Regions from separate parts of the Virgibacillus alimentarius genome, predicted to be linked through region 4. Evidence: riboswitches for the same ligand, from Rfam matches in the RefSeq annotation. Region 4 holds a riboswitch; each other region holds the start of a gene.
What was found. A riboswitch is a leader RNA that binds a small molecule or an ion and turns the genes downstream of it on or off. The one in region 4 is predicted to bind thiamine pyrophosphate.

Region 1 (5,835 bases), on a different contig from region 4:
CCATGTTTCTAATTTCGTCTGCATGACAAAGACATTGGACTTACTTCGCTGATGCGTTTTCTTGCATTTCCTTCTCAAGTTGTGCAATCTTACGGTCAAACGTGCTTCTATAGTACGAACTATTCACTTTATATTCCAATCCTTCAATGTATTGCTCCATTTCGGCAAAACGTGCGTATGGACGATCCGCTTCCTCACTCACTACAAGATTTATTTGGTGGTTAGCGTGCGCTATATTTTCACGTCCCATTAATTCCATCCGGCGCAAATGCATATCTTTTAATTTATGCTTCATTTCTTCATACTTTTGTTCTAGTATTTCCAGTTGTGTTATTGCTTCTTCCCGGGAGTTTTTCATTCTCTCTGCTCGTCCCTGATATTCTTCATGTTCTTTCATTGCAAAATTGTACATTTCTTCTTCGCTAGCTTTTTCGGCAATATTTGCCTGTTTTAATCGTTTATCAGCGAAATCTTTCGCTTTAAGGTACTCTTTGGAAAATTCACCTTTTAGTCGATACTGGCGTTCAACTAACTTTCTGACCTTTTCTTTTTCCTGTTCACTTTGACGTAAATACTGATTCAACGCCGCAATCGGAATTTTTTGTTCCTTTTGATCCATCATGTGATGTAAATCTGCTGCAATTGAATCTTTTATACGAGTAAATATATTTGTCATTTGAGCACTCCTTTTAATGGTTATGTAACTCTGCCCACTGTCTTTCAAAATTTTTAAATGGGTCATCTGCATCCAAAACTTGTCCAGTCCCTAATTCTTTTTCATCACTTTTCCAGCTTGTAAAGATCACATATAATACATATGCTGCAACAATGCCTAATACTGCATATATATTAGATAAAGCAACTCCAAAAATGACTAATCCAGCAATAACCCAGCCAATCTTTCCTGCTGTAGAATTACTTTTAAGAAATTGTTTAAAAACAATATAAAGCAGCCAAATGCTGACACCTAATAAAACCATTGGTCCAATATTCATTAGCAAAATAAACAAGGCTGCTAATCCTGCGACAAAAAGCAAAAACTTTTTCAACTATTTCGCCTCCTTTTTCTTTACTTGATCTAGTTTATTTGAAAATCATACAAACCGTAATGAGCCGGAGCTATATTTTGTTCTAAGACTTAAGATGTATATTGTTCTATATCCGACGAAAAAATAAAAATCTACTGTCAAAAAATTGTTTATATACTTGACTTTCCTAAAAAATTAGTTATACTATTCTCAAAATGAATATTTAACTAGGGGAGTCCAATGAGCTGGGCTGAGAAAGAAACGCTATGAGGTTTCTTGACTCTTGGGACCTGATCTGGTTCATACCAGCGTAGGAAAGTTAAGCAATTACAGATAATGCCATCGTACATTCAGCCGGGTCCATCCATTTGGAACCGGCTTTTCATTTCTCAAAAAATCTACGCTTGTATATCTAGAATCTCGTCCTTCAAAAACAAAAAAAGGAGAGGTTTTTTTATGTCCAAATCGTCATTGAATGAAAAAAATATCTCGATTATGTCCAGTTTTTCTGGTAGTAAAAAGGTGTATATCCAAGGTTCAAGACCGGATATAAAAGTACCAATGCGAGAAATTGCTTTAAGTCCTACAACTGGTACCTTCGGAGAAGAGAGAAATCCGCCGCTGCGTGTGTACGACACAAGTGGCCCTTACACAGATCAAGATTATGATATCGATATTAGAAAAGGAGTTTCTCCACTTCGCAGTAAATGGATAGATGAACGAGGTGATATCGAAGAATATGAACAAAGAAAAATAAAACCAGAAGACAATGGTTTTAAAATGGAAAATGATCCAAGAGCAGACCGCAATATTTTTCCAAGAATAAATCCAAATGTTTTAAGAGCAAAAAAAGGACAAAATGTCACCCAATTGCATTATGCAAAGAATGGAAAGATAACACCGGAAATGGAGTTTATAGCTATTAGAGAAAATATGGATCCGGCTTTTGTACGTGATGAGGTGGCTAGTGGACGAGCTATTATTCCGTCTAATATAAACCATCCAGAAACAGAACCAATGATCATTGGGCGAAATTTTCATGTAAAAATAAATGCGAATATTGGGAATTCAGCTGTTTCTTCCTCTATCGAACAAGAAGTTGAAAAAATGACATGGGCTACCCGATGGGGTGCTGATACGATCATGGATTTATCTACAGGAAAAAACATTCATACAACCCGGGAGTGGATCATTCGAAATTCACCCGTTCCTGTTGGTACTGTTCCTATTTATCAAGCGTTGGAAAAAGTTAACGGTGTAGCAGAGGACCTTACGTGGGAAATTTACAGAGATACTTTAATTGAACAAGCAGAACAGGGAGTTGATTATTTTACGATTCATGCAGGGGTTTTACTCCGATATATTCCATTAACAGCAAAAAGAAAGACAGGCATTGTTTCTCGGGGCGGATCCATTATGGCTCAATGGTGTCTATACCATCATAAAGAGAGTTTTCTATATACACATTTTGAAGAAATTTGTGAAATTATGAAAACTTACGATGTTGCATTTTCTCTAGGAGATGGCTTACGTCCTGGGTCGATAGCTGATGCAAACGATGAAGCACAATTTGCAGAGCTAGAAACACTGGGGGAATTAACTAAACTAGCATGGAAACACGACGTTCAAGTCATGGTAGAAGGTCCTGGACATGTACCAATGCACTTGATTAAAGAAAATATGGATAAGCAACTTGAAATTTGCCGTGAAGCTCCATTTTATACACTTGGTCCGCTAACAACTGACATTGCACCAGGATATGATCATATTACTTCTGCAATCGGAGCAGCGATGATTGGCTGGTATGGAACAGCTATGCTGTGTTATGTCACACCTAAAGAACATCTGGGGCTTCCTAATAAAGACGATGTTCGTGAAGGTGTTATTACGTATAAAATCGCTGCACATGCAGCAGATTTAGCTAAAGGCCATCCTAATGCACAAAAGCGTGATGATGCCCTTTCAAAAGCGCGTTTTGAATTTCGTTGGAGAGATCAATTTAATCTTTCGTTAGACCCAGAACGTGCAATGGAATATCATGATGAAACACTCCCTGCCGAGAATGCAAAAACAGCTCATTTTTGCTCCATGTGTGGACCAAAATTTTGCAGTATGCGAATTTCTCAAGATATACGCAACTATGCAAAAGAAAATAAATTATTCACTAAAGAAGATATTGAAAAAGGGATGCAAGAAAAAGCTGAAGAATTCAAAAAGTCAGGTGGAACAATTTATCAATAAATACTGGGGGAATGAATGACATGGAAGTGCAACAGATTGAAGAAGAAATTGAGCTTGCATTAAAGCATATTTCCCGTTTAGAAAACCGATTAAAAAACATCCAGAAAAATTGTAATCATCAATTTAAATACCATCCCAACTTTAATAAATGTAAAAAATGCCACAAGGTAGAAGTATTTTATTACTAAAACAAAGATTCTATTGAAGATGGTTATAATAATCCAGTACGCTTTTTATATTTGCCCCGCCAGCACGCTTTCGCTTAATACTCAAAAATAAAACGCAGATACCTGCGTTTTATTTTTGGCATAAACCTTACCATTAAGGTTCTTTATCATTGAATAGCTTTAACGTGAGAGGATATGTTCCTATTATAACGATAATCATAGCAGTCAGAAATATAAAAAATTTTGACCAAGTTAAATCTAATAGTGCGTTAACTGGCAATACAATCAGTAACGGAGCGAGCAAATGGGACTCCTTTTCCTTGATGATGCCGTTTCATGTTGTTTTGACCCACAATATGGACACTTCAGCCGTACTATTGTTTTAATTGTTTGCACCCATGTCCATTTCTTTCCAGAATTTTGACAAACTGGTATGTTAACACACCGCTTTCTATATTTGATTAATTAATAACTTTGTCGGATGTAATCAATTGGCAGATAATTTGGATATAATTCGTTGCCATATTTATCTTTTCCATATAGTTTTAGTGCCGGTAATTTTCCTGATTCCACAACTTTGTCAGAGAGTGTTAACTTAATATCAAAGTCACTCCACCCCTCATCCATTTGCTTAAAATCCAGTTCCGTTTCATCTACCAGGACAGAATCATGTTCCACACGATAAAAAGCTGAAGCATTTTTTGCCTTTATTTTCCCTTCGATCGTTACATTTTTCTGATCTACAATCGTTATGATAACTTCTTTAAAATCAATAGAAGCATTCTGATCTACTTTAGTTGGTTCACTTTGTTCCGCATCAGTTTTATCGGCTTGCTTGTTTTCCTCAGAATCGCTGTTACTACACCCAACCAATAGAAGAATACCTAAAATTATCATGATATACTTTAGTTTCATAGTCATCCACCTCTAATCAACATTCATCTGCTTTAGCAACTCCATTTCATATGTGAGCTTATTTATTATATCCGTGATCCGTGCTCAAAAGATTTAGGAATAGCAATTGTGTAATGGAATGTAAAACAGTATAGTTATTATATTTTGAGCGATCTGAAATTTATTGTAGCATATTTTATAAAACGGAAATATAAAAAAAGGAATTTATTTATATTGTGAGGGATATATTAAAGAAAATCGGCAAACCGTTCTTCTGTAGATTTCATTGTGTAATAAAAGTAAACATCTTTTCTACCCTTTTAGCAGTTTTTTAGTTTTTTACATGTGACGTAAAGCATATAATTTCCTAGCAATAAAGCATATAGTTTCCAACCCTAGAGCCACAAGGCCTTTCACCATTTCATTTAGGTTTTATCTCCAATAAATTAAATTACTTTCCGAATAAAGTCGTGTTTTACTACATATTTAGATTTTTAGGAAGCTTTATGCTTTACATTTTTATTTTAGGAAATTTTATGGTTTATTGTTATTTGATTATGGCTATAAGTATGTACCACTCGTTGCCAACATATTTACCATTGGGATAATATCAAGAAAACAAGGATTGCAACTTTGAGGAACTTGAAAGATAAAAAAATCTAATACATCCGTACCGAAGAATTAGACAAATGATTTTCAACAATCGCGATACTATTAATGAAAGTCTGGGAAAAGATTGCTGCCTTTAGCTTGTTAGATTTGCTCCCCTTCATCTAACCTGTTCTTTAATTCATTGTGAAAGCCTTCAATCCTGACAGCAAAGATCTTAATTTTGTACAAGAAATTAGAACTCGTTAATAACAAAATCAATCAAATTAATGTCATCACCTGACAGATTAAACTTCCTTTGTACCTCTTCATATGTGCTTCCTTTTTTAACTAGTTCAATTGCTTCTTCCAAGATTTCATCATCACTATATTCATATTTCTCCTCTTTTCCATTCATATATACATCACCTCTATCTAATAATATAGAATTTAATCAATTAAGTTAAACAGGTCCTTAGAATCAGATAATTCATACCAAGTTATAAACACTAGTTAATTATAGTAGTCTTTTTTTAATCCGTACACCATTATTAGTCCTATTAGGGATTAACACTTCTTAGAGTCTATGTTGCTATTCACACATCAATTGTTAAAGGTGAACCCCCACCCTTTGATCCACTAAAGTCAAAATAAGAGTGAGGGTTCGATACTGTACAAAGCAAAGTACATTTTCTTTATTCAGAAGGAACGCCATCTGAACATCTTTATCATGCTATCCAAGAATGTTGCTTGCGCATTCTCAGTATTTATTCTCAACAAACTTTCTTATTTTTATAATACATTTTAAATCGAACTATGAATAAATATAATAACTCCAAAATAAATTAGCTTTAGCCTTCAAATTTTATAACTAACGATTCTAACATTTCCTTTCTAAAGGTTCTAAAATGTCTTTC
Region 2 (5,835 bases), on a different contig from region 4:
CGGTATAATAGGTGTTTCTCCCCCTCTTACTTCATATCCCATTTCTGTAAGTGTTGTTTTTACCGTCTTTATTTTTTTTAGCAAAAGGGAGCGTTGTTTTTTATCTTCTTCTATCCTATTTATTGCTGTATAGGATGCTGCACAAATGGCAGGGGCAATTGCCGTTTGAAAAATAAAACTCCTTGCGTGGTTTAGTAAAAAATCGATGGATGTTTTTGAACCTGTAACAAAGCCACCTTCCGTTCCTATTGCTTTACTCATGGTACCAATGACGATATCAGGTTCAACGTCAAAATATTCATTGGTTCCCCGTCCATTTTTACCAAGGACTCCTGTCGCATGTGCATCATCTACAATGACAAAGGTGTCATAACGATTTGCTAGTGCAACAATTTTATCTAATGGTGCTATGTTCCCGTCCATGCTAAATACACCATCTGTGATAATAAATCGTCTTTTATAGTTAGATGTCCTTTTCAATTTATTTTCAAGATCCATCATGTCAACATGTTTATAAATCACTGTGTCAGCTTTTGATAAACGGCATCCATCAATAATACTGGCATGGTTCAGCTGATCACTTAAAATAATATCGCCTTCTTCAGGCACGGTTGATAAGACACCGATGTTCGCTAAATAACCACTTGAGAAAAGAAGCGTAGATTCTGTTTTCTTAAATGTAGTGATACGATTTTCGAGCTTGTGATGCCAATACGAATGACCTGTTGTTAATTGTGAACCACTACTTCCTACTCCAAATTCAATTAAAGCGATTTTGGCAGCATCAATTAATTCTTTTTTATTAGCCATTCCTAAGTAATTGTTTGATGAGAACACAAGCACATCTTTTTGGTTTACCAGCATTTGAGGGCGAGGTCCATGATGCATGATTCGCAACTGTCGATATAAACCAGCATTTTTTGTCTTTTCGAGACGTTGGGTGAGCCATTGATCAAGCGTCAATTGTAGCTGCTCCTTGTGTTACTTCAACAATCGCGTTCTTCATGATTTTCACCATTTCAGTTAATTCATCACTACTGCTTGCAAATGGCGGCATAAAAACGATGACATCTCCCATCGGTCTTGTTATCATTCCTAATTCCCTCATTTTTAGTGAAACATGATAGCCTACTCGACTATTGAAAGGGAACGGTTCCTTTGTTTTTTTGTTTTTAACTAATTCTATCCCACATATTAATCCAAGTTGTCTTATTTCACCTACATGGGGAAGTAGTTCTAGGTCATACAGTAATGTTTTCACTTCTTCTGCTTTTTCGTTTACACGATCGATGATTTTTTCTGATTCAAATAACCGCAAATTTTCAATCGCTACTGCACACCCAAGTTGATTTCCGGTATAAGAATGTCCATGGAAAAGTGTTTTTAGCTTTTCATAATCATCGTAAAAAGCGTTATATATATCCTCTGTTGTAAATGTTGCAGATATTGGTAAATAACCTCCTGTAATTCCCTTACCGACTGTCATTAGATCAGGCTGGATTCCCTCATGTTCACAAGCAAACATTTTACCGGTACGGCCAAAGCCAGTCGCAACTTCATCCACGATCATAAGTACATCGTACTTTGTACAAAGCTCTCTCACCCCCGATAAAAATCCATCAGGCATAACAATCATACCTGCGGCTCCTTGAACCATAGCCTCAATTGTTAATCCTGCTATATCTTGATGATTTTCAATAAGTAATTGCTCGAGAATATTTAAACATTCATCGCGGCATTGGTCTGGATTTTCACTGTTGGACCGATATACATTTGGGATAGGTGCTTTAAAACTATCAAACATTAAAGGACCGTATACTTGGTGGAAAAGCTCTACTGACCCTACACTTACAGCACCTATGGTGTCACCGTGATAGCCATTGTTCATTGATATAAACTTTCTTTTCTTTTGGTATCCTTCATTTTTCCAATATTGGTATGCCATTTTAAGTGCAATTTCAATAGCTTCTGCACCGCTGTCTGAATAAAATACGCGTGTTAATTGTTCTGGAGTAATCTCAATTAATTTCTCAGCTAGTTCTGTTGCAGGTACATTTGTCATCCCAAGCAATGTGGAATGCGCAATTTTATTTAATTGCTTTTTTATTGCATCATCTAATTCTTTTTTACGGTGACCGTGAACATTAAGCCAGACAGATGAAAAACCATCATAATATTCTTTCCCATCGATATCCTTTAATTTAACTCCATTTCCACTCTCAATAATGAGGGGATCCTTTTCATAATCTTTCATTTGCGTAAAAGGTAACCATAAATGTTCCTTACTTTTTTCCAGTAATGTTTTTGTCATTATTTATCCCTCCAAGAAATTAAAATTGGTTGCTTTTGCAAGTAATGAATATAAGAATTTGTATATTTTGTTCCATCAATAAAGAAAATTCTGCATCCTTGCTCATCACCAGGAGACTTCATTTTCGTAATTCGCTGATAACCTAATCTTTTACTGGCTACGTAACCAGTTATATAGCCGGGATCATCTGACCAACATAATTCTGCAATGGCTAAAGGGTGATCATTCACTTTCGTAGCAAGAACGAGTGCTTCTTTTAGTCTTGGATTTGTTGGGAGGTTATAAAATGCAGCCCATCTTTCAAAATCTGATTGCAACCAGTCCATCCTAGATACACGTATTCCACGTTCGTTTGAGTTATCAACCCGTTCACCTGATTGGTAATCAATTAAAATGGCTCCTCTTAATTCAGATTGATCTATTAAATGTTGATATCCCTTTGCAATAGCTTTTTCTGAAACCCCAGATTGAACGAGAAACTTTAATGCCAATTCCCTTCCTGTTTTATCCGAATTCACTGAATTATTAGAGACGAATAAAGGATTGATTTTTTTAATGGGATCATTTAATACATCAAATTGTATCTGCATAAAATCAGGATCTCCCCTTGAATGAGATAAGGCTTTATCCAACAGTGTATTTACCGTATCTTTTATTTTATCGTATGTACACAGAGCTTCGCCTCCGGAAATATGTTTTTCATCTTGCTCTGAGGATGCATATTTTGAAGCTCTCATCCTGATGCTGAAGTATTTTTCGCTTGTGTAAATAAGCATTACACCTCCTTCTATTGTTAACTTTAAAAAAATAAGGTTTACAATAGTAGAATAAAGCGTAACAATTATCCTGTCAATAGAAATTTTCTTATATAAAGCGAAAACGTTTGTAATTGACACATAATTAAAACATGTTAGACTAATAGTAGACATTAAAAATTAAAACTAGATATTGAGTATAAACACTGGGGGTGCCTTTTAAAAAGGCTGAGATCAAAGTGATTACTTTGGGACTCTTTGAACCTGATCTGGTTGAAGCCAGCGTAGGGAAGTAACGTGTTGAGGATTACATCGAATGTTATACATATGTTTAGTATGTGTAATTATTTGTTATGTTAAAAATCTGAAACCACTTCCTTATGCGCTGTGCGTAACGGAAGTGGTTTTTTGTTTATATAAAAGTCATTTCCGTTGATAAGACAAAAGTTTACGATTCCAGAACGGGAGGTGATTCCATTCACTAAACAATTACATCTTATCTCAACAGGACAACAATCTGCTGAAACTTTTACTGGCATTCTACAAACGATTCATGAATATGTTGATAGGGTCCATATACGTGAAAAAAATTGGACTGCAAAGGAAATAGTGGATGTTGTCCAAACATTAATAGATAAAGGAGTTCCGCAAGAAAAGATCATTATTAATGACCGTATTGATATTGCATACATCATGCAAACAATTGGTGTGCAGCTCACACATCATAGCGCAGATATTGCTTTGGTAAAAGGAGCGTTTCCATCATTGCAAATTGGTTGTTCAACTCATTCAGTGGAGCAAGCAATATTAGCGGAGGAAAAAGGTGCAAATTACTTGTTTTATGGTCATATTTTTAATACACAATCAAAACCTGGTATACCTCCTAGAGGACTTGAAAAATTACAAGAAATTACAAGTACCGTCAAGGTGCCAGTCATAGCTATTGGTGGTATTACTCCTGAAAATACGGGAGAAGTAATTAAAGCAGGTGCTAGAGGGATTGCAGTTCTATCAGGGGTTTTACTCGCAAAGAATCCTATACAAGCTACATTAGCATATAGAAAAAGTTTAGAGAAGGCGAAGTGAATGATGAAAAAACATTATGATGTGATTGTCGTTGGAGGCGGAGTTATTGGGAGTTCCATTGCTTACCAATTAAGTAAGCGAGGAAGAAACGTGCTGCTGCTGGAGAAAAATAAGCTAGCCAGCAAAGCATCAAGTGCTGCAGCGGGAATGCTGGGTGCGCAATCAGAATTGGAAAAAGATAGCCCATTATTCCGCTTAGCTAGAAAAAGCAGGGGAATGTTTCCAAAACTTGCAGAGGAATTAAAAGAATTGACAGGAATAGATATTCAACTCGTACAAAATGGGATATTTAAAATAGCGAAAACGGATGCAGAAGCTGCTTCACTAGCATCCATCATATCCATTCAGAAAAAGCTAGGTGAAAGTGCATCTTGGATAGCTCCAAACGAATTAAGAGAGTGGGAACCTTCCCTTTCTGAGTATATAAAAGGGGCTATGTATATCCCAAACGATGGAAATGTTTCCCCACCAAATCTATCTAGAGCATTAGCTCATGCTGCTATAGGTCTGGGAGCAGAAATGATGGAACATACGGAGGTTTGTGGTTTTATTAAAGAAACAAATAGAATCATAGGCGTTCAAACGATGATAGGCAAAATATTTGCCGATGAAACAGTTATAACAGGGGGGGCGTGGAGTGAACAATTACTAAGTCAATTAGGGATAAAGTTGAACACGTATCCAGTAAAAGGAGAATGTTTTTCCGTCCGGGTTAAAAAGAGCCCGGTTATACGAACGATATTCTCAAAAGGTTGTTATATTGTGCCAAAACCAGATGGAAGGCTAGTTATTGGAGCGACCGAAGAAGCAAATACATTTGATGAATCGGTTCATTTAGAGGGCCTCGTTCAGCTTATGCAGCGCGCTATCAAACTGATTCCGGAATTAACCTGTGCACAGTGGGAAAAATCTTGGGCTGGGATTCGGCCGCAAACAGCTGATAAAACACCATACATGGGAAGACACCCGCTGTTTGAGGGATTATCGATTGCTACAGGTCACTACCGGAATGGAATACTTCTTGCACCTATTACCGGGTTAAATATGGCCAAACTTCTTGAGGGAGAGGAAATAGAAGCCCCTTTTTAAATAAAACAACGTAGTGTAGAGGAGGTGAGCAAGTGAATCTGCGAGTAAACGGGGAGGTTGTAACTGTACCTGATTCGGTGCGTACAATTAAAGGAGTTATTGATCATTTTAACATAAACAACCCTGTCATCATTGTGGAACATAATGACACGATTTTAGATAAAAATGCACATGAAAAAACTCAAATTTTTGAAGGTGACAAAATAGAATTAGTCCAATTTGTAGGAGGCGGTTGAGATGCTAACCATTAACGATAAACAATTTCATTCCAGATTACTATTAGGAACAGGAAAATATCCAAATTTTGATATTCAAAAACAAGCCGTAGAGGTATCAGAATCTGAAATTTTAACATTTACTGTCCGGCGCATGAACATTTATGAACCAAGTCAACCTAATTTTCTTGAAAAAATAGATTTAGATAAAGTTAACTTGCTACCAAATACAGCTGGTGCAAAAACAGCTCAAGAAGCAGTACGCCATGCTAAACTAGCTCAAGCCTCAGGGCTTTGCGATATGATCAAAGTAGAAGTTATTGGTTGCGATAAGACGTTGCTTCCGGATCCTGTGGAAACATTAAAAGCAACAGAGGAA
Region 3 (5,835 bases), on a different contig from region 4:
GCCCGTGCAGGAGTCGGAAAATAAAAAGCTGTTCGCCAGTTTGTGCGTACGGATAAAAAAATAAAACAATGGCAACCGTAACCATCCCGGTAAGCAGCATTCGCTTACGTCCAAATCGATCAATCCAATGGCCGCCAACAACATTTCCAAGCATATTTGTAAGGGAATAAACTGCGACAATCGCTCCTGCTAAAATATGAGAAGCCCCTAATCCGAGTGCATAAGGGGTGATGATTGGCAACTGTACGAATGTATCTAAAAATGCAACAATGATAATGAAATAAAGTAGCTTGTTCATGTAATCGACCTTCTCTTTCTCTATACTTCTTTCATTATAACGCTCCATAAGTTGCCTGTCACTTTATGTATGATAAGATTCATTTTTTTGTAATAAGACTGTCTCATAGGAAGATAATCTCCTTAAAGACAGTCTCATTACGGCTACGAATTGTTCCTATTGTTCATACTTTCTTCGGCGATTTGGATCATTCGTTTGACCATTTCGCCACCTACCGATCCATTTTCACGTGCAGTTGTGTCAGCTCCAAGCTTTACATCAAATTCATTTGCAATTTCTTCTTTCATTGCATTTACTGCATTTTCCGCTTCAGGCACTGACAATGCATTTTTGCTTCTGTCATCCGCCATCGGTAATCCCTCCTTGGGATCGTTGAACAATTGGATGAACAGGATCACCTGTTCATCCTTTATTTTAAGCAGAAAACATTCTTTTATCCGTTCCAAAATATGGGGATATAAAGTAATTTTCAATCAAATTTGAATCTTTACAAAATGAATAGAAATCGCTATGATAGTACCAATTATGGACATTGGGAGTGTTTACGATGTGGACATTTGAGCAATCGAAAACGTTAAAACGTTTACCAGAGCAATTTTTTGCAAAACTTGTTCAAAAAGTGCAGCGCCTGAAGGATGAAGGACATGACGTGATTAATCTTGGGCAAGGAAATCCTGATTTGCCGACGCCGCCTTCAATTGTAAAGGCCTTGCAAAAAGCAGCTGAAGATCCGGTCAATCATAAGTATTCACCATTTAGCGGCCATACATATTTTAAAGAAGCAGTAGCAAAATTTTATCAGAGGGAATATGGAGTGGAAGTAGATCCAAAAAGGGAAGTATCCATCCTTTTTGGAGCAAAAACAGGCTTAGTGGAGATTAGCCAATGCTTATTGAATCCAGGTGATTTGGCATTACTGCCTGATCCGGGCTATCCGGATTATTTGTCTGGTATGGCGCTTGCCGATGCAAAACAAATATTGATGCCATTGTTAAAAGAGAATCATTTTTTACCTGATTACCATGCTATTTCTGAAGAAGACGCAGAAAAGGCCAAACTTCTTTTCTTAAATTATCCAAACAATCCTACGTCAGCAACTGCGACAAAGGAGTTTTTTGATGAAACGGTAGCTTTTGCAAAAAAACATCATCTATGTGTCGTTCATGATTTTGCCTATGGGGCGCTCGGTTTTGATGGGGAGAAGCCGCGCAGTTTTCTCCAATCAGAAGGAGCAAAAGAAATTGGAGTCGAAATGTATACGATGTCAAAAACATATAATATGGCAGGATGGCGCGTCGCTTTTGCAGTAGGCAATCCATCTGTAATCGAAAGCATTGATTTAATCCAGGATCACTTGTATGTAAGTTTATTCGGCGCCATTCAGTATGCGGCGGCCCAGGCACTTCTTGGAGATCAGACTGCTGTAAGAGAACTGGTTCAAACTTATGAGCGCCGGCGCAATCGTTTTATCAAAGCAGTGAAGGAAATTGGCTGGAAAGTGGATATGCCAAAGGGGACATTCTTTGCCTGGCTTCCGGTTCCAAGTGGGTATACTTCACAGGAATTTGCTGATTTACTGCTTGAGAAAGCCCATGTTGCTGTGGCTCCTGGAAATGGATTCGGATGTACAGGTGAGGGATATGTACGGGTTGGACTGCTTGATTCAGAAGAAAGATTAGAGGTAGCTGCCAAACGCATAGGAGAATTAGGTTTGTTTTAGGAAATAAAGGACTTGCGTTAAAGCAAGTCCTCCCTGAATTTAAGTCGAAGGTCGATTTGATTTGCTGTATTTCTTCTCATCTTTTGTTTTCATTGCATTTAACTCTTCTTTGCTTTTGTTTTTTGTTTTCGTTTTATCTTTTGCCAATGAAAATGCCTCCTTTATATTTAGTATGGTACACTTCATAAAAAATAATAGGTTAAAAAATTTTTCCCTTGTTTAATCTTGCAATCCATGTATAATTGTTAATGAATTCAAAATAAAATAATCGATTTAAAATGATCACCTCTAGGGGAGCTTTATGAAGCTGAGAAAGACGCAAACAGTCTTGACCCTTGAACTTGAACTAGTTAGTACTAGCGGAAGGAAGCGGTGTGGTATTTTGTATATTTTTGTATTGGCAACAATACAGATATTTGACGTACGATACATGCTAAAGCCACTTTCTTCGTGAAAGGGCTTTTTTTAATGGAAATGGAGGATTATCAAATGGAAAAAGATATCCAATCGATTATGAAGCAGGTAGATGAGAGGCAAGAAGAACTGCTTGATTTATTAAAAACATTAATTCGTTTTAGGACACCTGCACCACCAGCACGAAACACGGAAGAGGTACAAGCATATATTGCATCATTTTTAAAAAACAAAGGTTTTGATATTGACACGTGGGATGTATATCCGAATGACCCGAATGTTGTCGGAGTATTAAAAGGAAAAGAATCGGATGCTTATCAGAGCCTAATGATTAATGGTCATGTTGATGTTGCAGAAATTGGAGAGGATGAACAATGGGAAGTTGATCCGTTTATCCCGGTTGTGAGAGATGACGTGATCATTGGACGCGGAGCAGCAGATATGAAAGGTGGGCTTGCTGGAGCTTTATTTGCGATTCAACTGCTTTTTGAAGCCGGCGTTGAACTGCCGGGAGATCTGACTTTTCAATCGGTAATCGGTGAAGAAGTTGGAGAAGCAGGTACACTGGAATGCTGCAAGCGGGGTTATGAGGCGGACTTTGCCGTTGTTGTGGATACGAGTGATTTAGAGATTCATGGTCAAGGCGGTGTGATAACAGGGTGGATTACGATTAAAAGTGAGAATACGTATCATGATGCGACCAGAAGAAATATGGTCCATGCAGGTGGAAATTTATTCGCAGCAAGTGCCATTAATAAAATGGTGAAAATTTTAAATGGTCTGGAGGACCTGGAGCGCCACTGGGCTGTGACGAAAAGTTACCCTGGTTATCCGCCTGGAACAAATACGATTAATCCCGCTGTAATTGAAGGGGGGCGACACGCAGCATTTATTGCAGATGAATGCCGCCTATGGATTACAGTTCATTATTATCCAAATGAAACACATGAAACGGTGGCTAAAGAAGTAGAAGAGCACATCCTAAACGTCGCTGCAGCAGACCCATGGCTAAAGGAAAATCCCCCTCTTTTTACATGGGGAGGAACGTCTATGATTGAAGATCGCGGCGAAATTTTCCCTTCTTTGGAAGTGGATGAGAATCACGAAGCAGTGAACCTTTTGGCAAATTCACATCAACATGTTACAGGTGCAGAAGTCATTAAAGGTGTTTCTCAATCTGTAACAGATGGTGGCTGGCTTGGAGATGCAGGTATTCCAACAGCTATTTATGGTCCTGGTGATACATTCAATGCACATAGTGTTAATGAACAGCTTTCCATTTCACAATTGATAGACTACACAAAAATAATGATTAAATTTATTTATGAATGGACACATACAGCTAAAACAAAACAAGGAGTGTCAGCCAACCATGATCCATCAGCAGAAAATGCAAGCTCGATGTAAAAATAGCCTTCAGAATGTGAGGGAAATCAGATGAGCAAAGCCGTACTCGAATTTAAAGATGTGTCTTTTCAATATCAGGAAACGGACAAGTCAATAGATCTGCTTGATTCACTTCACTTCCGGGTTTTTGACGGGGAGTTTATCAGTATTATTGGTGCGAGTGGTTCAGGTAAATCAACGTTGTTCCGTCTGATTACTGGCCTAGAGCAGCCTGTGAGTGGATCGATCCATATAAACGGGGAGCAGCGGCCAAATCGACTAGGCAGTGTTGGTTACATGCCCCAGCAAGATTTACTCATGCCATGGCGCACTATCTATGAGAATGCTGTATTGCCGCTCGAGATAAAAGGTGTTAGCAAGCAGGATGCACATCAGCAGGTTGTGAAAGGATTGAAAGAATTTGGGCTAAGTGGGTATGAGCAGAACTATCCAAGCGACTTATCCGGTGGAATGAAACAGCGCGTATCTTTTTTAAGAGCTGTCTTAAGCGGTTCCAATATCTTGCTGCTGGACGAGCCGTTTAGTGCACTGGATGCGATGACAAAACTGTCGATGCAGGAGTGGTTGCTTGCGCAGTGGGAGAAAAGAGGCCAAACCATTTTATTTATTACCCATGATGTAAATGAGGCATTATTTTTATCTGATCGTATTTTTATTTTAACAGAGAGGCCCGTAAAACAGCTCAAAGAAGCAGTTGTCCCAATGAATCGCCCACGAACCTTAAGTGGTCTTCATGCTCCGGAAGTAACAAAAATGAAGGAGCAGCTAATTGAACAACTTCGAGAGAGGATTAGCCTATGAGAAATTATCTCCCCTCGATTTTATTAATTGCTGTTTTCGTCATCGTTTGGGAGGTTGGGGCAAGGATTGTTAATACGGAATTTATTTTACCAGCTCCTTCAGGAATTGGACTCAAACTTTGGGACTTAAAAGGATTGCTCTTGAAAGAACATCTCACGTCCACATTACTGATTATTGTGATTGGGCTTGCCATTTCCATTGTGCTTGGAATTGCTCTAGCGATTACGATGACGCAAAGCAGCGTAATGGAAAAAACATTTTATCCGATTATTATTACATCACAAACAATTCCAATCATCGCACTTGCTCCAATTTTTGTACTGTGGTTCGGGTATTCGATATGGAGTAAAGTCGTTGTGACAATTTTAATCACATTTTTTCCGATAACGGTTAGCACATACGACGGGCTGCGTTCCAGCAGTAAAGAGCTAAAGGAATTGCTGTTAACCATGGGGGCAAGCAAAAAGGATATATTTTTCAAATTAGATGTTCCTTCTGCTATCCCTTACTTTTTTTCTGGCATGAAAGTGGCTGTACCGCTCAGTGTAATCGGCGCTGCTATTGGTGAATGGCTGGGCGCCCAAGAAGGACTTGGCTACTTCAGCAGAAGAATGATGACGCAGTTTGACGGTGCGGGTGTGTTTGCACCGATTGTCATCCTATCATTATTAGGAATTATTTTCTTTTTAATTGTAATTATGTTCGAAAAAAAGGCATTAAAATGGAGGAAATAACATTGAAAAAAGCATTGGTATTATTTATATCTATAGCTCTAGGAGCTACTCTTACGGCATGTGGGGATAAAGAAGCAACAGGAAAAGCAGATGAATTAAAGGAACTGGACGTTATGCTTGATTGGTATCCGAATGCTGTACATAGCTTTTTATATGTAGCAAAAGAAAAAGGATATTTTGAAGAAGAAGGGCTCGACGTATCGATTCAATTTCCGGCAAATCCGACAGACCCGCTCAATTTAGCGGCTTCCGGAAAAATAGATATCGGATTTTATTATCAGCCGGATGTCATTATGGCAAGAGCAAATGAAGACATCCCAGTAAAGTCAACAGGTGTTGTTGTTCGTTCACCACTAAATCATCTTGTGTTTAAAGAAGATAGTCCTGTACAAACACCGAAAGATTTTGAAGGCAAAAAAGTCGGCTACCCAGGTATTCCTTTAAATGAAGCTATCTTAAAA
Region 4 (5,835 bases):
CGTCAATTTACATGATATCGAAATAGCGAGGAAATACGCCAATCGAATTATTGGGTTAAAAGCAGGAAAGGTAGTATTTGACGGAAAAGCTGATGAAGCAACCGATGAAGCATTTGCTGAAATATACGGAAAAACTGATAAAACAAGTGAAAGGATGGGGATGGAACAATATGAAAGAATTGAAAACACAGCAAACGGCTGAAATCTCCGCTTCCCCATCAAAATTAAAGCCAATCGTCACATCTCTACTTGTTTTATTACTTGTACTTGGGAGTAGCTGGCAAATCGGGTTTTCATTTACAGAATTGATTCATGGGCTTCCAAACATGTGGGATTTAATTGTTCAATTAGTGCCCCCTGATTGGGCATATTTTTCGGTGATTACTTCCCCCTTACTTGAAACGATACGAATGGCTATCATCGGTACAACAATTGGTGGAATAATTGCCTTTCCTCTTTCTATTTTAGCGGCTCGAAATGTTTTCCATTCTATATGGATAACTGTTCCAGCTAGGTTTATATTAAATTTAATCCGAACACTGCCTGAACTATTATTAGCGGCCTTATTCGTCGCTGTTTTCGGTATTGGGCCGATTCCTGGGATATTTGCATTAACATTATTCTCTCTAGGTATTATTGCAAAACTATTTTATGAATCTGTTGAATCTATTGACCCGGGTCCTATGGAAGCGATGACAGCTGTTGGGGCAAATAAGATCAAATGGATATTTTTTGGAGTGGTACCACAAGTAATGGCATCCTTTACCTCTTTCTTTTTATATACGTTTGAGATCAATATTCGGGCAGCTGCAGTATTAGGTTTAGTCGGTGCCGGAGGAATCGGTTTATACTACGAACAGACACTTGGTTTTCTGGATTATGGGAAAACAGCTTCTATTATTATGTATACATTAATTGTTGTATTATTGATCGATTACCTTAGTACGAAAATAAGGGAGAAGTTAACATGAGTCGAGTACGGCGAATAAGCATTATGATGGCAATATTATGCATTTACATATGGGCCTTTGCTGGTTTACCTATAGTAGAATTAAAAGAAACATCGCTTGAGGTTATATCAGCTATTTTTTCTGGACTATTTCATCCAGACTGGGGATATGTATATGATCCTGGTGGGGAAGATTTGCTTCGAGGATTGCTTGATACACTAGCGATTGCCTTGCTCGGCACATTTATCGCGGCCATTCTTTGTGTTCCATTTTCATTTATGGCTTCCAAAAATATAGTAAAGTCAAAAGCTACGGTGGGAATAAGCAAATTTATTTTAAGTTTTATACGAGTTTTTCCAGATATTGTTCTAGCATTACTATTTATAAAAGCAGTTGGTCCAGGTGCATTTGCAGGTGTGCTAGCACTGGGGATTGGTGCTGTAGGTATGCTTGGTAAGTTAATTTCAGAGAGTGTAGAAAGTGTTGATTTAAATGCAAAAGAAGCATTAACCGCTACTGGTGCAAACCCGATCAAAACATTTATGTTTGCCGTTGTACCCCAAGTATTACCAAACTTTTTTTCTTTTATTTTATACCGGTTTGAAGTGAATGTACGTGCTGCGACTGTTTTAGGAATCATTGGCGCGGGCGGAATTGGAACACCGCTTATTTTCGCTTTAAGTGTACGCGACTGGGAAAGAGTGGGTGTTATTTTACTTGGAATTATTTTGATGGTTACGCTGATTGATCTTATTTCTGGGAAAATAAGAGCTCGCTTCACATAAGCAAAATGACTAGAAAAACGATATCACGGATCATCTATGATATTTAAAAGATGCTCCGTGTAGTCAATTTACCGGTTCTGTATTGGATGAAACCCTCGAAATTTAGAATTACTCCCTGTTACTAGCTTAATGATAGAATGATTAGCCTTTTCTCAAAGTATTTCCTTCTTTATAACTTCCAACAAAAAATTCCATTGCGATTAGGAAGGTTGAAGCCCGGAGAATAGATGTTACAAAAACAATCGAAGTGTGTTAATATGAAAAAGGTCGGCTTCCATACCATGTATCTTAGTTTTAATTCCTGCCTAGTTGTTCTTTTTTATACCTCGAACCTGTATAACCCATCTTTCCAATCATTAATCTGATTTACTTAACAACAAGAAGAAAGGACAATGAATAATATGAGTTTAACAAAAAAGATTATTATTGCACTTATTCTTGGTGTAATTGTTGGTATAGGCCTTAACTTTACTTCTTCCGACTTGTTCGTAATCATAGATAAATATGCATTAAATCCTGTTGGGCAGCTATTTTTAAATTTAATTATGATGATCGTTGTACCAATTGTTTTTGTCTCCATTGTTCTCGGTACCGCAGGAATTGGCGATCCGGGTAAACTGGGTAAAATTGGTGCTCAAACGATTGCCTTTTACCTAGTTACAACAGCAATAGCGTTGATGCTTGGGCTAGGGATAGGCACTTTACTGGAACCTGGTAAAGCCGGGGTGTTTGAGACGAATAAAGCTGATTTTGAAGAGCAATCAGCTCCACCTATTATGGAAACAATCGTAAATATTATTCCGGAAAATCCATTTGAAGCAATGACAACAGGGAATATGCTTCAAATTATTGCTTTTGCTATTTTTATAGGGGTCGCACTAGCTGTGTTAGGGGAGAAAACGAAAGGAATATATCAATTATTTGAACAAGCAAATGATATATTAATCTACATTGTTAACGCAGTTATGAAAACGGCTCCATATGGTGCATTTGCCTTGGTTGCTTCAGCAATAGGTGATGCAGGATTAGATGCATTAGGATCAATGGCCATGTATATGTTTGCTGTAATCTTAACATTAATTTTACATGGAGCGATCACCTATAGCTTGGCAATATGGGGAATTGGAAAAGCAAAACCATCTAAGTTTTTTAAAGAATTTTTTCCTGCTATGTCTGTTGGATTTAGTACATCTAGCTCAAGTGCAGCATTACCAGTTTCGATGAAAATTGCCCAGGAAAAACTAGGTATTAAAAAGTCTATTAGTAGTTTTGTGCAACCGCTTGGAGCTACGATTAATATGGATGGGACTGCAATTATGCAAGCCGTAGCAACGGTGTTTATATCCCAAGTCTATGCAATCCCTCTCGGACTAAACGATATGTTAATGGTGGTTCTGACAGCTACACTGGCAAGTATTGGAACTGCTGGTGTACCAAGTGTCGGGTTAATTATGCTGGCTATGGTCTTGAATCAAATTGGTCTTCCAGTTGAAGGTGTCGCACTTATAGTAGGGGTTGATCGTCTTTTAGATATGCTTCGGACTTCACTCAATATTACCGGAGATGCAGCTTGTGCATATGTCATTTCTGAAAATGAAAAACGAAAAGAAAGTAAATTAGCTAAATCATCCTAAAACAAAAAGGTTGTCTCAAATTAGGTTGTAATAACCTAATGAGACAACCTTTATCTATTATTAAACGCTAGCACGGACTTCTACTGGCCACATTTCCTTGTTCTCTGCCATATCCCAGAACATATACTCAAAATAGCTTGTTTTTACAACAATTTCTTCAATAAAAGCAAGTTCATGCTCAGGTTTACCTTTAGCGATTGTATTGATTAAATCAATACAATCATTTGCTAACGCTGTGAATTCATCAGATGAATACATTTGTACCCAGTTTCCGTAAAATTCATGTTCTAAAGCACCAGGCACCTTCGCCAGTGACTTGCCAATGTAATTATAACTCCAAGCGCATGCAAGTACAGAGGCGACAACATTTTCAATGCCTCCACGCTGCGAAACATTTAGCATATAGCTTGTATACGCGGTTGTAGTAGCAGCTGCTTCTGTGTTTTCTAATTCTTCATTGGATATGCCGAACTTACTTGCATATTTACGGTGAAGATCCATTTCCATATCTAATGTTCCGTGAAGCAGATTTGCAAAAGTAGTCATGGTATCTAAATCTGTAGCTTTCGCACTTCCTAAAGCAAATAGACGTGAATACTCAATAAGATAAATGTAATCCTGTTTCATCCAATGCTTAAATTTTTCTTGATCTAGCCAGCCTTCTCCAAGTCCTTTTACAAAAGGATGTTCTAAATAAGACTTCCAAATAGGTTCTACTTTGTTCCATAACCTGTCTGTGAATAAATTTTCCATTTTATATATCTCCTTTTTCCTGTATTTACTAGAAACAAAGACCAAACTGTTAAATCGATCGACCTCCTAAAATGATTAAGAGGAAACGAAAAACCCATTCTTTCATTGGTAGGAAGAATGGGTTATGCGCATACAAATATCGCATGTTCCACTTCCCTACGCTAGTGCAAACTAGATCAGGTTCAAAGGGTCAAGCTTCCTCTCTCAGCAATTAAATTGCTCCCCTAGTGAAATGAAAAAATATTAAGTTATTTAACTATTAATGCCATTAAATCATATCTGATTGTATAAAGCAAGATAGCTTCATAGAGGTATAAGAAAATTTTTATAGGCAATCTAAGCAAAATTACTTTAAAAATGTCACAAAATGTTCTAAAATAAATATATAGACAAAATTGTTACAATAAAGTGTAATTACACAATTTTTAAAAATTAATAGAATTCCAAACTAAACAACATGAGGTGATAACATGGACATGCAACGTATACCCGCTCAGAAAGGGAAGTATAATTTACAAGATTATGATAAAATGCGAGAAACATTCTCATGGGAGGATGCGAAAAAGCATTTCAGCTGGAATGAGACTGGAAAGGTGAATATAGCATATGAAGCTGTTGACCGACATGCACAAAATCCAAAATTAAAAGATAAAGTTGCTTTATATTATTCATCTCCTGATAGAGAAGAACAATTAACCTTTGAACAAATCAGTAAAAAAAGCAATCAGTTTGCAAATGTATTAAAAAAGCATGATGTTCAAAAAGGTGATCGTGTTTTTCTATTTCTACCAAGGAGTCCTGAATTTTATATATCATTTTTTGGAATTATAAAAACCGGTGCGATTGCTGGACCACTATTTGAAGCATTTATGGAGCAAGCTGTTCGCGATCGCTTGCAGGATAGTGAAGCAAAAGTTTTAATAACCACTCCAGATCTCTTGGAGCGTGTTCCGCAAAAGGATCTTCCGGAACTAAAAAAGATCATTCTTATCGAAAATCATAATGAAACAGCGGATAAGTATATTGATTATAAAGAAGAAATGGAAAGTGCATCAAGTGATTTTGATATAGAATGGGTGGACTTAGAAGATGGAATGCTCATTCATTATACCTCTGGTTCAACTGGAAAACCAAAAGGCGTTTATCATGTTCATAATATAATGATTCAACAATATATTACAGCAGAATGGGTACTTGATCTAAAAGATGATGATGTATACTGGTGTACGGCAGATCCAGGATGGGTCACTGGAACATCATACGGAATTTTTGGCCCATGGTTAAAAGGAGTTTCAAATGTTGTCCGTGGTGGACGATTTTCACCAGAAGCTTGGTACGATACAATCGAAAAATACAATGTATCCGTATGGTATACAGCACCAACAGCATTACGAAAGTTAGTTAGTGCAGGAGAAGATGTTGTAAAACGATTTGATTTATCATCCTTACGTCATGTAATGAGTGTGGGTGAGCCATTAAATCCGGAAGTAATCACTTGGGGATTGGAAGCGCTTAACCACCGAATTCATGATACATGGTGGATGACAGAGACTGGAGCACATATTATTGTGAATTTCCCTTCTCAAGAAATACGTCCTGGTTCCATGGGAAAACCAATTCCAGGTATTGAAGCATCTATCGTTGATAATGAAGGAAATGAACTACCGCCAAACCAAATGGGTAACCTGGCTATTAAAGAAGGTTGGCCTGCAA

Region 1: another riboswitch for thiamine pyrophosphate. It lies ahead of thiC (phosphomethylpyrimidine synthase ThiC); the one in region 4 lies ahead of tenA (thiaminase II).
Region 2: another riboswitch for thiamine pyrophosphate. It lies ahead of tenI (thiazole tautomerase TenI); the one in region 4 lies ahead of tenA (thiaminase II).
Region 3: another riboswitch for thiamine pyrophosphate. It lies ahead of J2Z81_RS12240 (acetylornithine deacetylase); the one in region 4 lies ahead of tenA (thiaminase II).

Annotation. Positions count from the first base shown of each region.
Region 1 covers NZ_JAGIKX010000016.1:9,544-15,378, reverse strand. The annotation lists gene J2Z81_RS09290 (PspA/IM30 family protein) at 41-676, opposite strand; gene J2Z81_RS09285 (lmo0954 family membrane protein) at 690-1,049, opposite strand; TPP riboswitch at 1,248-1,362, shown strand; gene thiC (phosphomethylpyrimidine synthase ThiC) at 1,485-3,269, shown strand; gene J2Z81_RS09275 (serine protease) at 3,290-3,457, shown strand; gene J2Z81_RS09270 (hypothetical protein) at 3,902-4,351, opposite strand; gene J2Z81_RS09265 (hypothetical protein) at 5,175-5,336, opposite strand; gene J2Z81_RS09260 (helix-turn-helix domain-containing protein) at 5,770-5,835, opposite strand, start outside.
Region 2 covers NZ_JAGIKX010000003.1:143,316-149,150, forward strand. The annotation lists gene bioF (8-amino-7-oxononanoate synthase) at 1-963, opposite strand, end outside; gene bioA (adenosylmethionine--8-amino-7-oxononanoate transaminase) at 953-2,311, opposite strand; gene bioW (6-carboxyhexanoate--CoA ligase) at 2,311-3,087, opposite strand; TPP riboswitch at 3,265-3,374, shown strand; gene tenI (thiazole tautomerase TenI) at 3,499-4,152, shown strand; gene thiO (glycine oxidase ThiO) at 4,153-5,241, shown strand; gene thiS (sulfur carrier protein ThiS) at 5,274-5,477, shown strand; gene J2Z81_RS03930 (thiazole synthase) at 5,479-5,835, shown strand, end outside.
Region 3 covers NZ_JAGIKX010000027.1:26,670-32,504, reverse strand. The annotation lists gene J2Z81_RS12255 (MFS transporter) at 1-298, opposite strand, end outside; gene J2Z81_RS12250 (alpha/beta-type small acid-soluble spore protein) at 442-648, opposite strand; gene J2Z81_RS12245 (pyridoxal phosphate-dependent aminotransferase) at 846-2,018, shown strand; TPP riboswitch at 2,299-2,403, shown strand; gene J2Z81_RS12240 (acetylornithine deacetylase) at 2,508-3,839, shown strand; gene J2Z81_RS12235 (ABC transporter ATP-binding protein) at 3,870-4,640, shown strand; gene J2Z81_RS12230 (ABC transporter permease) at 4,637-5,374, shown strand; gene J2Z81_RS12225 (ABC transporter substrate-binding protein) at 5,377-5,835, shown strand, end outside.
Region 4 covers NZ_JAGIKX010000005.1:45,039-50,873, forward strand. The annotation lists gene phnC (phosphonate ABC transporter ATP-binding protein) at 1-202, shown strand, start outside; gene phnE (phosphonate ABC transporter, permease protein PhnE) at 171-971, shown strand; gene phnE (phosphonate ABC transporter, permease protein PhnE) at 968-1,735, shown strand; gene J2Z81_RS05150 (dicarboxylate/amino acid:cation symporter) at 2,137-3,369, shown strand; gene tenA (thiaminase II) at 3,430-4,122, opposite strand; TPP riboswitch at 4,259-4,358, opposite strand; gene acsA (acetate--CoA ligase) at 4,593-5,835, shown strand, end outside.